DNA from 4 places in the Ensifer sp. PDNC004 genome. Region 2 is predicted to be linked to each of the others. Evidence: predicted binding sites of a transcription regulator. Region 2 holds the regulator's gene; each other region holds the start of a gene.

The links. Region 2 encodes LexA, which represses DNA repair genes until DNA is damaged. Its sites were predicted from a motif close to TGTTCNNNNTGTGTTCNG; they were not measured.
Region 1: the regulator LexA is predicted to act here: its motif matches at 1,969-1,986, upstream of JVX98_RS20760 (YifB family Mg chelatase-like AAA ATPase).
Region 3: the regulator LexA is predicted to act here: its motif matches at 2,103-2,120, upstream of dnaE (DNA polymerase III subunit alpha).
Region 4: the regulator LexA is predicted to act here: its motif matches at 1,603-1,620, upstream of JVX98_RS03965 (putative DNA modification/repair radical SAM protein).

What each region holds. Positions count from the first base shown of each region.
Region 1 is NZ_CP070353.1:2,579,473-2,583,170, reverse strand. It holds gene JVX98_RS20770 (endonuclease/exonuclease/phosphatase family protein) at 1-766, shown strand, start outside; gene gshB (glutathione synthase) at 915-1,862, shown strand; gene JVX98_RS20760 (YifB family Mg chelatase-like AAA ATPase) at 2,078-3,610, shown strand.
Region 2 is NZ_CP070353.1:980,150-983,847, reverse strand. It holds gene ligD (non-homologous end-joining DNA ligase) at 1-33, shown strand, start outside; gene JVX98_RS12705 (hypothetical protein) at 369-701, shown strand; gene lexA (transcriptional repressor LexA) at 792-1,514, opposite strand; gene JVX98_RS12695 (hypothetical protein) at 1,752-2,048, opposite strand; gene JVX98_RS12690 (hypothetical protein) at 2,349-3,005, shown strand; gene JVX98_RS12685 (hypothetical protein) at 3,124-3,698, shown strand, end outside.
Region 3 is NZ_CP070353.1:1,474,798-1,478,495, reverse strand. It holds gene JVX98_RS15460 (lipoprotein-releasing ABC transporter permease subunit) at 1-675, shown strand, start outside; gene JVX98_RS15455 (DUF5680 domain-containing protein) at 843-1,310, opposite strand; gene JVX98_RS15450 (hypothetical protein) at 1,391-1,966, opposite strand; gene dnaE (DNA polymerase III subunit alpha) at 2,385-3,698, shown strand, end outside.
Region 4 is NZ_CP070352.1:899,366-903,063, forward strand. It holds gene JVX98_RS03960 (sensor histidine kinase) at 1-1,498, shown strand, start outside; gene JVX98_RS03965 (putative DNA modification/repair radical SAM protein) at 1,644-2,867, shown strand; gene JVX98_RS03970 (UdgX family uracil-DNA binding protein) at 2,864-3,698, shown strand, end outside.

The DNA of each region.
Region 1 (3,698 bases), 1.6 Mb from region 2:
TGCTGCACATCTGGCAGAAACGGGCGCGCCGGTTGTCCTGCTTTCGGAAATGGACAACGGCATGGCCCGCACCGGCCAGCGTCATCCGACCGCCGAAGTCGCCGATACGCTCGGCATGCAATACGCCTATGGCATCGAGTTCATCGAGCTTGGCCTCGGCTCCGACACCGAGCGCGAATTCTGCGAGGACGATTTCAACGCCAAGGGTTTCCATGGCAATGCGTTGATGGCATCCGTACCGCTCGGTCGACCCTTCATGCTGCGCCTCTGGGGTGAACGCCTGTGGTTCACCGATGGCGAGCAGCCGCGCCTTGGGGAACGTATGGCGATCGGCGCCGTCCTCGAGACCGAGGATGGTCCCTTCGTCGCCGTCTCCACCCATCTCGAAAGCGCAACGACCGCCGTCTATCGCGAGCGCCAGTTCAAGGAATTGATCGACGCGGTCGTTGAAGCCTTCCCGGGCCTGCCGCTGCTGATCGGCGGGGACCTCAACACCGGCAACCATGCCGGCGGCGACTTCGAGGCCGAAGGTCTATTTGCCGTCAGTGCTGCACGCGGCTTTACCCGCCACGGCGGGCCATTGGACGTGATGACCACACGGCCGAGCCTCATCACCCGTTGGCCGGAACGGGCGATGAAGCTCGACTGGTTCCTTTCGCGCGGTCTGAAAATTGGCGAGACCCGCATCATCCCGTCGCTCGACGAAACCGGCCGGCCGCTCTCGGACCACGATCTCATCACCTGCGTCGTCGAAGGCTTCGAATAGGCCCGGCTCTCCTTGCCTAAGGCCCGCCCGCATTCTACATGTCGAGGGCTTTACCAGTGCGGCAGGGGGTAGCGGTTTTTCCGGTCCTCTTCCGTTCCGGTAGTTTGAAATCGATCACGGCTGTCCGTGATCCATGAGGGATGGGTAGATGGCGAAAATCGTCAATGTCGGGGTCCAGATGGACCATGTGTCGGGCATCAACATTGCGGGCGATTCCACTTTCGCCATGAGCCTCGAGGCACAGTCGCGCGGCTATCGCCTTTTCCACTACACGCCCGAAAAGCTGTCGCTGCGCGACGGCAAGGTCTATGCGAGCGCGCAGCCGATGACGCTGCGCGACGTCAAGGGCGATCACTTCACGCTTGGCGAAGCCGAGCGCGTCGATCTCTCGACCATGGACGTCATCCTGCTCCGCCAGGACCCGCCCTTCGACATGGCCTACATCACCTCGACGCATCTTCTGGAGCGCCTGCATCCGAAGACGCTCGTCGTCAACGATCCGGCCTGGGTGCGCAACTCGCCGGAGAAGATCTTCGTCACCGAATTCGCCGACCTGATGCCGAAGACGCTGATCACCCGCGATCCCGCCGAAATCGCCAGCTTCCGCCAGGAAATGGGCGACATCATCCTGAAGCCACTCTACGGCAACGGCGGCGCCGGGGTCTTCCACTCGACCCGCGACGACCGCAACATGTCCTCTCTGCTCGAAATGTTCGGCCAGATGTTCCGCGAGCCCTTCATCGCCCAGGAATACCTGCCGGCAGTGCGCAAGGGCGACAAGCGCATCCTGCTCGTCGACGGCGAACCGGTGGGCGCCATCAACCGCGTTCCGGCCGACCATGACGCCCGCTCCAACATGCATGCCGGCGGCCGCCCGGAGCCGACCGAACTGACGGCGCGCGAGAAGGAAATCTGCGCGCGCATCGCGCCGGCACTCAAGGAGCGCGGCTTCCTCTTCGTCGGCATCGACGTTATCGGCGACTACATGACCGAGATCAACGTGACCTCGCCGACCGGCATCCGCGAAGTCAAGAAGTTCGGCGGCGCCGATGTCGCAAGCCTGCTTTGGGACGCGATCGAACGCAACCGCGCCTGATCGGCGCTAGCGTGTAATCTGCCTCCGGTGGATCAAGCGTGCCGCGGGTCTTTGCCCGCGGCCGTTTTCTGGAACGGCCCTTGCCGGTGCGTCCACCCCTCTCAAATGTTCTGTGATTGTTCTTGTTTTTGTGCGCGATCCGTGCAAGGCTTCTGCCTGCAACCCTGGGCGGTTGCGGCGCCCGATAGCCGGGCTGCCTGGGCGAGGGGGCAAGCATGGTCGCGCGCGTCAGCACGGTCGCATTTCAGGGTATCGAGGGCCTGCCTGTTGACGTGCAGGTGATGGTCGCGCCGGGCAAGGTCGGCATGCAGATCGTCGGCCTGCCGGACAAGGCCGTCGCCGAAAGCCGCGAGCGGGTACAGGCGGCCCTGCATGCCTCCGGTCTCGCCCTGCCGGCCAAGCGGGTGACTGTCAATCTCGCGCCCGCCGACCTGCCGAAGGAAGGCAGCCATTTCGACCTCGCCATCGCACTCGGGCTTATGGCAGCCCTCGGCGCCATCCCCGGCGATGCACTGGCGCCTTACGTCGTGATCGGCGAACTCAATCTCGATGGCACCATTGCCGCCGTTGCCGGAGCGCTTCCCGCCGCGATCGGCGCCAATGCGCTCGGCAAGGGGCTGATCTGCCCGGCCGAAAGCGGACCCGAGGCGGCCTGGGCCGGCGCCGATATCGATATCCTTGCGCCGCGCAGTTTGATCGCGATCGCCAATCATTTCCGCGGCACGCAGGTGCTTTCGCGGCCTGAAGCGGCCATCCGCTCGGGCGCGTCTAACCTGCCCGATCTCGCCGACATCAAGGGACAGGAGAGCGCCAAGCGGGCGCTCGAGGTGGCTGCTGCCGGCAACCACAATCTCTTGATGGTCGGCCCGCCCGGATCGGGCAAGTCGATGCTTGCTGCCCGCCTGCCGTCGATCTTGCCGCCGCTCAATCCGGCCGAATTGCTCGAAGTGTCGATGATCCACTCGATCGCCGGGCAACTGCCGGGCGGCAAGCTTTCGGACCGGCGGCCGTTTCGCACGCCGCACCATTCCGCCACCATGGCCGCGATGGTTGGTGGCGGCCTTCGCGCCAAGCCCGGCGAGGCCTCGCTCGCCCATCATGGCGTGCTGTTTCTCGACGAGTTCCCGGAATTCACGCCGCAGGTACTCGATGCGCTACGCCAGCCGCTCGAAACCGCCGAATGCATCATCGCCCGCGCCAATCACCGGGTGAGCTATCCCGCCGCGATCCAGCTTGTCGCCGCCATGAACCCCTGCCGCTGCGGCATGGCCGGCGAGCCGGGCCGTAGCTGCGCCCGGGCCCCGCGCTGCATGTCCGACTACCAGGCGCGCATCTCCGGCCCGCTGATGGACCGCATTGATATCCGCATCGACGTGCCGGCCGTCAGCGCCGCCGACCTCTTGAAGCCGGCAGCGGCCGAAAGCAGCGAGGTCGTCGCCCGTCGCGTCGCCCGCGCCCGCGCCATGCAGATCGACCGCTTTGCCGCCCTCGGCCATGCGGAGTTGACCAGCAATGCCCGCGCATCGACCTCGCTGATCGAGAAGATCGCGGCACCCGATGCGGCCGGGCTGCAGCTGCTCAGGGACGCTGCCGAAAAGATGAAGTTCTCCGCCCGCGGCTACCACCGTGTACTGAAGGTCGCCCGCACGCTCGCCGATCTCGATGGCTCGATAACCGTCGGCCGCATTCATCTCGCCGAGGCGATTTCCTACCGGATCGCCGGCGAACGGCTGCAGGCGGCTGCCTGACGAGGGCAGACACGACTGTGCATGCCCAACTCTCGCCGTCTCGGGCACGCATGATGCTGGAGTTGAAGCGGATCGTCCAAGCTTTCTT
Region 2 (3,698 bases):
TTGGACGAGTTGCCGCGGACCGATTCAGAGTAAGAAAAGTGTGGCAGGGTGTGGCAGCCGCCTTTGAATTTTCAATGAAAATATTTCAGCCAAGTGTGGCAGCGCGCTCGCGCAAGCCATTGATATTTCGCATTTCTACTGTTCCGGGCGAGGCCTCCAATATTTTCACCTCGTTTAAGTTGGTTTGACGTTCTGCCCTAGGGCAGCGCGGGTCGTTTCGCGACCCCACGTCCGCGCAAGCCACGTCTCCTATGCCTCCGTCGGATCTTATCGCTTCGGTGAAATCGGTAGAGGGGGAGCGATGACTCCGCTGAGATCAGCCGCATCGGTAGCGTCCGTCAACATTAAGAACGGAGGCAATGGCATCAATGAAAAAGAGACTGATCCTGACGGCGTTGGCGTGTTTTGCGGCGACCGCTATTGAGGCGCACGCTGACGACCTGGTTTTCCAGCTGAAGAACAACACCAGCGTGGTACTGACGAACTTTTATACGTCGCCGGTCGGCGTCAATGAGTGGGAAGACGATGTTTTCGGTCGGCAGGTCCTGAACCCCGGCGAGAGCATGGAGATCACCATTGCCGACGGGCGGGACGTCTGCAAATACGACATGCGATTCGAATTCGAGGAGGGCTCGGCCCTCGATACGACCGAGGACACGCAGGATCTCTGCGAGCTCGGCGAATATACGATCCACGAATAGGCGATCTGGATTTCAGGTCACCCGAAATGGAAAGAGCCTCGCCAATTTCCTTGGCGAGGCTCTTTTTTGATTCGGTGTTCTGCCTGGAATTCAATGGTAGCGGCGGATCAGCCCGACGAGCTTGCCCTGGATCTTCACGCGATCTGGTCCGAAGATGCGCGTCTCGTAGGCGGGGTTGGCGGCTTCGAGCGCAATCGACGCGCCCTTGCGACGAAAGCGCTTCAGCGTCGCTTCCTCGTCGTCCACGAGCGCCACGATGATGTCGCCGGGATTGGCCGAGTTGCCGTTGCGGATGATCACCGTGTCGCCGTCGAAGATGCCGGCCTCGATCATCGAATCGCCCTTCACTTCAAGGGCGTAATGTTCGCCGCTGCCGATCATGTCGAGCGGCACGGTGATGTCATGGGTGTTGTTCTGGATCGCCGAGATCGGAACGCCTGCAGCGATGCGCCCCATCACCGGGACGGAAACGGACGTACTTTCGGCAACCGGGGCGGGCTTCGGCGCAGCAGGAGCGGCCGCCGGCGGCTTTCCAAGGCTGCCTTCGATCACGCTCGGCGAGAAGCCCCTGCGCGGCTGCTGCTGGCCGGCGGCGTAGGCTTCCGGAAGCTTGATGACTTCGAGCGCGCGCGCCCGGTTCGGCAGCCGGCGAATGAAGCCGCGTTCTTCGAGCGCGGTGATCAAACGGTGGATGCCGGACTTCGACGCCAGGTCGAGCGCATCCTTCATTTCATCGAATGACGGCGGTACGCCCGACTCCTTCATGCGTTCGTGAATGAACAGAAGCAATTCCTGTTGCTTGCGGGTCAGCATGGCACGTCGCTCCAGAGGCGTGAAACAAATCAAGAACAGACACTATCTGTTCCATATGTGTTCCGCAAGTGCCTAAAATTTCGTGAATTCAGGCGATTGGCCGCTTCTGCGGGTGCCGATCGGTCACTTTTGCGGGAGCAGGGCGCTTATCGGCGACGGTTGCGTGCCAAAATCGCGCCGGATGACGCCAGTCGCGCAGCTGATTCGAGCGAATCACGGGGCTCTATGAGGAGAGATTTAGGTCGCTTGCGAGGTCGAGCAGGCGTCCTCGAACTCCTTCACCGTCTCTGCGCTGTTGTCTTCCGGCAGCACCGCGTCGGCGGCGTCGGTCGCGACGGGTGTGTCGCCGTCATAAACGAAGGACTGGATGTAGAACGCCAGTGCGCCCTTCCACACGTTGCGTCCATCGATCTGATGGCACGGCACGGCCCGTTCGAAATCGGTCTGGAGTTCATCCACCGTCGCGGCGCTGAGCTTGACGTCAGGCATATTGGGCGATGCGACTATCGAAGCGAGAAGCAGGGCGGCAAGCACGGGAATTGTCCACTTGATGAAGGGGTGGCACTACAGGGTGGGTAACGATGTGAACCGTGCTTTCGTTCCGAAGTCCAGCAAGCATGGCGATCACTCTGCCGTGTTCAACAGCTCTTTGCCTGCAGGCTGTGTCTGATTTGCGCCAGCCGCTCCACCTCGAGTTCATCTTGACCGTTCCTCTTGCGACGCGCGAAGAACGCACCGGCAGTATCGGCTCTAGGGTCGGGGGTGGGGGATGCGCAAGAATCCCTGCGAGGAAGAGGCTTCACCGTCTCGACAGGAGGTCAAAAAAAGATAACTTTGCGTGGAAAGTGGGGTAATTGCATGCGTAGATTGTCGTTGGTGGTGCTCGGTCTGTTGCTCACGGCCGGAGCGGCGTCTGCTGAAGATGGGCGTTCGAACATCTGGAAGCGGATCAACGCCTGGACGGTGGGTTCCGATCCTTCCCTGGGAGGCTCGTGTTACGCCGCGACGAGCTATGATGCAGGCGCGATCCTTCGTATCGGCTTTTATCCGCGGGGGTCGGCGAACCTGGCGTTTCTTTCGATCGGCAATGCCGACTGGAAATCCATCGAGCCGCAGCGGGAATATGACGTCGCCTTGCAGCTCGACCGTGGTCGCCAGTGGCCGGCCGTTGCATTCGGCGTCGATCTTACCGGCGCCAAGGCCCTCGTCGTGAACTTTTCCAACACCGACTTCTTTACCGAATTCGTTCGCAAGAACACGTTGGCGCTGGCCTTCGAGGGACGCGTCGTCGCGAGCCTCAGCCTGCGCGATTCGATGAAGGCGGTGAGCGAGATGTTCAAATGTCAGGAGGCGGTTAGCGCCTTGATCCCGAATGGCGGGCAGGGGGCAGCGAACGATCCCTTTGCCGGCGCCGGTGGCACTGGCCCGAACAACGATCCCTTTGCCGGTGGCGGCCAGACCAAGTCGTCGAAAGATCCTTTCGCCATGTGATGGGCGCGTCCGCTTGCCGCAGAGAGGTGAATATTCCTAAAATGTTGCTGGTATCGGGCTCGGTACCCTCGACAGCGGCGCGGGTACCTATCAAAATGCGGGCAAACGGGGGTTTTGCATGCGTAGATTGCTGGTCGGATTGGTAAGCTGTCTGATCGCCGCGGGATCGGCCGCGGCCGAGGAGTCCGAAATCATCAAGTGGAAGGACGTCGACGGTTGGACCGTTGCATCCGACACCTCGATGGAGGGCTCCTGCTTCATATCGTCGGAATTCGACGGCGGCGTCACCTTGCGGCTCGGGTTCTATCCCAAGGGCTCCGAGTCGCCGCTCTACATGGGCTTTGCCAGCGACGACTGGCGGTCGCTCGAGGTCGGCAAGGAATACGACCTGACGTTCCGCTTCGACAAGACCGAGCCCTGGAGCGCTTCGGCGACCGCTGCTGGCGATGCGAGCGGAAAGTTTCTGTTCGTGAACGTCACCGACGCCGAGTTCCTGACGGGCTTCGTGCGCAAGCGGGGCCTGGCCATCGCGTTCGAAGATCGCGTGATCGCCAATCTCAGCCTGCGCGGCACTGGCCCCGCGGCCGAAGAGCTGATGAAGTGCCAGAAGGCAGTCGACGAGATCATCGCCGACGAAGGCCGCAAGTCCAAGGAGAAGAAGGCGGATCCGTTCAATGCACCGAGCGGGAAACG
Region 3 (3,698 bases), 490 kb from region 2:
ATCTACGAGATCGGCATGTCGGAGTATGACGCGACGATCCTCTTCATGCCGCTTGAGGAAGCGCAGCTGTTCTTCAACGCCGAAGGACTGGTCCAGTCGATCGAGATCTTCGTCGAGCGTCCTGAAGCCATCGACGAGCTGCGCCAGCCGATCGAGGGTGCGGCCGGCCGGCAGATCTTCATCACCGACTGGCGCGACCGCAACAGGACCTTCCTCTCGACGCTCGAGGTCCAGAGCAACGTGATGTTCATGATCCTGTCGTTGATCGTTCTGGTCGCGGCGCTCAACATCGTCTCCGGCCTGATCATGCTGGTGAAGGACAAGGGCAGCGATATCGCGATCCTGAGAACAATGGGCGCAACCTCAGGCGCGGTGATGCGAATTTTCTTCATGACGGGTGCTGCAATCGGTGTCGCCGGAACGGTCGCGGGCGTGGCGCTCGGCGTCGTCGTCTGCCTCAACATCGAATCCATACGGCAGTTCTTTTCCTGGATCTCCGGGACGACGATATTCAGCCCGGAACTCTATTTCTTGAACCAGCTTCCGGCCGACATGAACGCCGACGAGACCGCGCTTGTCATCGTCATGGCGCTGACCCTTTCCTTCCTCGCCACGATCTTTCCGGCCTGGCGCGCCTCGCGCCTCGACCCGGTGCAGGCTTTGCGTTACGATTGACCCGACCCCACGACCGACAACGGTATCTCTTGAATAACGCGCGCTTGCGACGAGCGACCGCCACCGTCACAAGCGATTCCACCGCACAGCGCGCCGAAAGCGCGCCGCGATCTTTCCGCGTCGCAGACCGTTACTCGCTCCTGCGCCACATGCTGTAGGGTCTTGCCCTATGGCCTGATCACGCCGCCGCGATAGTCGAGCTCATAGGCTTCCTCGCCATCGACGAAGATGACCTCGTGCCCGGAAAAATGAGCGATGTCGCCGCGGCTGTTGTCGATATAGTAGCCATGGGCATGCCGGAACTCCGTGCCGCCGAGGAAATGCCGCTTGTCGCGGTACATCGCCTGAAGTGCCGCCTTGATGACGACGCCTGCCTTTTCGCCGTTGATGAGGTCAGGACGGATGATCCGACCGAAGTAGTTCATTGCCCACTGCGGCCGATCATCCTGCCAAACGGTCTCCTGGCCTGCGAAATCGGTCCCGCCGAAATAGCTGTCGACGTAGCGCCAGCGATCCCGCTCATAGCCGATATCGCGGGAACCCGGGCGTGACGACGAGCGCCGCCCGCCGCCGCCGACATAGGTGTTTGATTTCGCTTCGACGATGAATTCTTTGAGTGGTTCGAGCGCGGCCATGATTGTTCCTCATACGTTCGCGCAAGAGGATGCAGCGGTCCGTCGAGGTTGTAAAGAACAAATAGGGAACATTCACCCAATTATTGCAGGCCGCAAGCCTTCTGCCCGCGATCGTCGGTCCAGTCCTTGAGGAGGACGAGCTCGCCCTTGGTTTCGACTGGCTTGTCGTTGGATTTGCCCTTGCCAGTCAGCACATTGAGGTCGCATTGCGCGGTGTTGTCGGGATCGAGCGTATCGTAGGACGAGTAGGTGTAGCCCGCCACGACGAAGTCGAAGTTGCGATAGGCGACCGTCAGCTTCTGTTCCCAGCGGTCACGCCCGATGGCATCGTTGTGACTGGTGATGAGCAGTGAGCCGCTGGGCAGCGCTTCGATCGAGGGCGCTTGGCCGACGAGTTCGAACTGACCCCAGACCTTGTTCGGAATGGCCGATTTCAATGCCAGCGCGCCGTTGTCGCCGGTGAGGTAGAGAAGGACGCCGTTGTCCTCGTCGCTGCCTTCGGCCGGTCGCACGATCAGCGCGAGATCGGAAGAACCGTCCTTGTCCCAGTCGCCGGTCGCCGCAGAGACGATACGGGCGGGGTCGATTGCGTCGGCCGCCGAGGCAACGGCAGGAAATAGCAGTAGCAGCGAGGGGAGAATCAGGCGTGCAAGCATGTCGGAGCGCTCCGCGTGGTTGTTCCCCTTGATATGCGGGCGCGGCACTTTCCTCAAGCGGCTTACCCGCCGGTTAACCTGCATTCACGCGCCGTATTAACCATCGTGAACAGAACGCCTGTGTATTGCTTGACGCGTGAACAAAAATGGAACAAAGTAAAAACATAACGGAAAAGGAGCCATGTTATGACTGATTTTGTTCGTGACCTCGCCGCCTTCGCGTCGATGAGCCTGTTCATCGCAAGCATCTCTTTCATCGCGCTCGGCCTCTGAAGGCGGGCGTCGATATTTTCTCTCAAGCACCTCCGCAAAGCGCCTCATCCCCATTGAATAAGGGGGACGACATGCCAGGGGAATCTGGACATGGCGGGTGATAAACGGGATATCCTTCCGAGTGGACAGGAATCAGGGTGCGACAATGGCAGACGACAGCAAGGCAGCATCGAGTGAGGCGCTCGGCACGGATCCGCAATTCGTGCATCTGCGCGTCCACTCTGCCTTCTCCTTGCTCGAAGGCGCCCTGCCGCTGAAGAAGGTCATCGGCAAGGCGGTCGCCGACAACCAGCCGGCGATCGGGATCGCCGACACCAACAATCTTTTCGCAGCGCTGGAATTCTCGCAGAAGGCAGCCGGTGACGGGCTGCAGCCGATCACCGGCTGCCAGCTGTCGATTGACATGGAAGACGAGACCGAGGGGGATCGACGCGGCCATGGGCACCAGCTTGCCAAGCTGCCGTCGATCGTGCTCATCGCGGCGACCGATGACGGCTATACGCGCCTCGTCGATCTCGTCAGCCGCGCCTATCTCAGCGGCGAGGGCAGCCAGGCGACGCGCATCACCCGCTCCTGGCTTGCCGAGTGCGGCACCGAGGGGCTGATTGCGCTGACCGGCGCATCCGGTGGTCCGGTGGATGTCGCCATGAAGACGAGCTCGACGGCGCTCGCCGAAGCGCGCCTCGAAGCCCTGCATGACCTCTTCGGCGATCGGCTCTATATCGAGCTGCAGCGGCATGGTGGCTACGACCGGCGGCACGAAAGCCGGATGATCGAGTTTGCCTACAAGTTCGACATTCCGCTTGTCGCCACCAACGAGGCCTTCTTCCCGTCGCCTTCCGACTACGAGGCGCATGACGCCCTGATGGCGGTCGCGCACAATGCCATGGTTTCGGACGACAGCCGCTTCCGCCTGACGCCGGACCATTATCTCAAGAGCCGCAAGGAAATGGCGGCGCTGTTTGCCGACCTGCCCGAGGCGCTGGAAAACACGCTCGAGATCGCCCGGCGCTGCTCCTTCATGCTGAAGACCCGTGGGCCGATCCTGCCGCGCTTTACCGGCGCGACGGCGGATCCGGAGGAGGCCGAGCGCGCCGAGTCGGACGAACTGCGTCGCCAGGCGGAGGAGGGCCTCGAAGATCGCCTCGCGAGGCTCGGCATGGCGCCCGGCTACACCCAAGAGGAATACCGCGAGCGCCTGGCCTTCGAACTCAGCGTCATCGAGCGCATGAAGTTCCCCGGTTACTTCCTGATCGTTGCCGACTTCATCAAATGGGCCAAGCAGCACGACATCCCCGTCGGGCCGGGCCGCGGCTCGGGCGCCGGCTCGCTCGTCGCCTATGCGCTGACGATCACCGACGTCGATCCGATGCGCTTCTCGCTGCTGTTCGAACGCTTCCTCAATCCCGAGCGCGTCTCGATGCCCGACTTCGACATCGACTTCTGCCAGGACCGGCGC
Region 4 (3,698 bases), on a different replicon from region 2:
GGTCTCGACCGCTGCCACATCAATCGTGGCGGCCATGTTTGCGGCGCTCGTCGTCCTACTCTTCTTGTGGGTCTACGAGAGCTATCGCTCTTCGATTCTTCGAACCGAGGAGCGTGCCGCGGCCGCATCAAAGATTGTTGCGACCAATGCAAGCTGGATCAATGCGTTGGCTGTTCAGGCCCTTCGGCGAATTGACGACACGCTGGGCCCCACGCTTGGGCTCGCGTCTGACGAAGTGGCAGACATCAATCTGGCGGTGTCAGACCTGCCTGGGCAGGTTCAGGCTTACGTCGTTGATCGCAACGGCCGGACGTTGTTCTCAACAGACCCCAATATTAGGCCCATCGACATTCGGGATCGGCCATACTTCTCCGCACTTGCAACTGGCCAAAAATCCTACGTCTCGGGCCTGCTCGTAAGCCGGCTGAACCATCACCAAATTTTCGTTTTCAGCAAGCGCCTGGAACGGAATGGCGTCTTTGCCGGAGCTGCAATGGTTTCCTTCGAAGGCGGATTGCTCAAGGAAGTTTGGGAGGCGGTTTCGCTCGGGGAGAACTCCACTGTCAGCATGATACGAAACGATGGCGAACTGGTCGCAAGATACCCGGCTGCCGACGGTCCACTGAACATGAGCAAGTACGTTCTGTTCACGGAGTACTTGCCTTCGTCTCCGACGGGCACGTATTTTGCTACGTCGCCTGCCGACGGCGTTCGTCGAGTTGTGGCTTATCGTCGTGTGGATGGGACGGATCTCATCGCGGTCGCCTCTGAAGACTATGGGGCCGGTTTGGCGCCGTTTTGGAGTGACCTTTCCATCGCGCTGGCTGTTCTGGCGCTGGCCGCGATCGCTTCGATTGCTGCGGGGGGGTGGATTCATCACCTGGTCCGGCGCGATGTCACGAAGTCCGCGCATCTGCAAGCAGCTTTGGCCGACAATCAGCTCTTGCTGCGCGAAATCCACCATCGTGTGAAGAACAATTTCCAGGGCATTCAAAGCATAATTCGGATGCAACAACTTCCGCCTGACGCCCAGAAGGCGCTGTTTGACCGTATTGGTGCGATGATTGCGGTGCACGAACAGATCTACGAACATGACCAGTTTGATGCCGTGTCTGCCGGCGATCTCATACCGTCCGTAGTAGACAAACTTGTCGCGGCTTATGGCGACAACGTTTCGGTCCATTATGACATTGGTGACTTCAAACTGACGCCGGAGCAAGCCACGGCAATCGCGCTGCTTGTGAACGAGGTTGTGACAAACAGCCTCAAATATGCCTATCCCGACAGCTGCCCCGGACATATCGAGATCTCTTTCCAATCGGGCGCGGATCGCGCATCTCTAACGATTGTAGACAATGGTGTGGGTTTCGATCCGTCCACGGCGCGCAAAGGGATGGGTAGCCGTCTGATTCGTGGTGTCATGAGCCAACTTCACGGTACATACGAATACAAGAGGTCCAGCGGGACAACTTTCAATGCGACCGTGAAGCTTCAATAGGCGACCCAGTTTCGCCTAAAGGCAACAGCGTGCCTATCGGTTGATCGACCGCGGCCACGCTTGTCGCCCCTTGCGGAAACATTGAAGATAGCGCAGAAGCATTGACGAACATATCGTGAACATCTAAAGTCGCGTTATGACATCCATGGCACTTCGAAAGAAGCTGGCGATCCTTGCGGACGCAGCGAAGTACGACGCTTCTTGTGCTTCTAGCGGCGGCGAGCGGCGAGATTCACGAAAAGGCGGCGTGGGATCTTCCGGTGGCAGCGGCATTTGCCACGCCTACACACCCGACGGGCGATGCATATCGCTTTTAAAGATCCTTATGACGAACTTCTGTATCTTCGACTGTGCCTATTGCATCAATCGCGTCAGTTCCAACGTCGAACGTGCGCGATTCTCCGTCGAGGAAGTCGTTTCGCTGACACTCGAGTTTTACCGGCGCAATTACATCGAGGGGCTGTTTCTATCTTCCGGCATCATCCGCTCACCCGATCAGACCATGGCCGATATGGTTCGCATCGCTCGAACGCTCAGAGAAGTCCACGGCTTTAAGGGATACATCCACCTCAAGACTATTCCCGACGCTCAACCCGAACTGATACGCGACGCGGGTCTTTGGGCAGACCGTTTGTCGATCAATGTCGAGCTCCCAAAGGACACGAGCGTAAGACAGCTCGCTCCTGAAAAGCGGCCGGAGACCATTCGCGCCGCCATGGCGCAGGTGCGGCTCGAGGGCGAAGCTGCGCGAGACAAGACCCACACCGGTCGCAAACCAAGACGCTTCGCGCCTGCCGGCCAAAGCACGCAGATGATAGTTGGCGCCGATGGCGCCGATGATACCGTCATCCTCTCCTGCGCAACCCGGCTATACAGCGGCTACCATCTGCGGCGCGTCTACTATTCGGCGTTCTCTCCAATTCCGGATGCTTCCGCAGCGCTTCCCCTGGTCCGTCCCCCACTTGTGCGCGAGCACAGGCTGTATCAAGCCGATTGGCTGCTGCGATTTTACGGGTTCACGGCAGACGAAATCGCAACTGGCACACAAGGGGGATACCTAGATCTTGAGCTCGATCCGAAGACAGCCTGGGCATTGCGAAATCGGGAATTTTTCCCGGTCGACGTCAATACCGCTTCGCGCGATGTCCTTCTGCGCGTGCCGGGCTTCGGCACGCGGGTCGTCGACCGCATCATCACCGCGCGGCGCAATCATCGCCTTCGCGTCGAGGATCTCGCGCGAATGGGAGCGCTTACCCGCAAGGCACGGCCCTTCATCGCTCTTGCGGGCTGGAGCCCGGGCGCTTTGACCGATAGCAGCGATCTTCGAGCGCGCCTTGTTCCTGCGCCGCAACAACTACAGCTCCTATGACCTACTGGGTCTCACTTGCCGCGCAGGGAACATTTGATGCCTGGCGCGACGCTGCAAGGCGGGCTATCAGCCACCGGATCGCTCCGGAAGAGATCGACTGGCATGGTTGTGGAGGGTTGTTCGACACGACACCCCTGCCCGAACGTCCCGGCGTTCACGCGACGCGGGTTCCACAGGCCTTCATGAACCTGGCAAAGTCGGTAATCTGGCATTCGGCATCTGAACGCCTGCCGCTGCTTTACCGCGCCCTTTGGCGCCTCGACACAGGCGAAGGTGAACCGCTTTCGCCTGCGGACCCGCTCGGTCGTAAACTGTTGCTGATGCAGAAATCCGTCGATCGGGACATTCACAAGATGCACGCTTTCGTCCGGTTCCGGGAAGCGCCGGTGCAGGCCTCCCGTCGTCGCTTTGCAGCTTGGTTCGAGCCGACGCACAACACTCTGGAGCCGGGAAGCATCTTTTTTACACGCCGCTTCGGTGACATGGATTGGGTGATCGCGACGCCACGCCTGACCGCCCGATTTGTTGGCGGCGCGCTGAGCTTTGGTCCCGGTGGCACAAAACCCGACCTGCCAGAAGATGCAGCAGAAAGTCTTTGGGCGACTTATTTCACCAACATCTTCAACCCTGCTCGGATCAAGCTCAACGCGATGCGATCGGAGATGCCTAAGAAATATTGGCACAATCTGCCCGAAACGCGCCTGATCCCGCAAATGCTCGCCGACGCGGAAGCGCGCGTTCAGAAAATGCACGAGGCCGGCGTCTCCACACCGCGACTGGGCGCAGCCCCGGTTTCACAGCGCTATCGGTCTGCAATGCCGCAGCCACCAA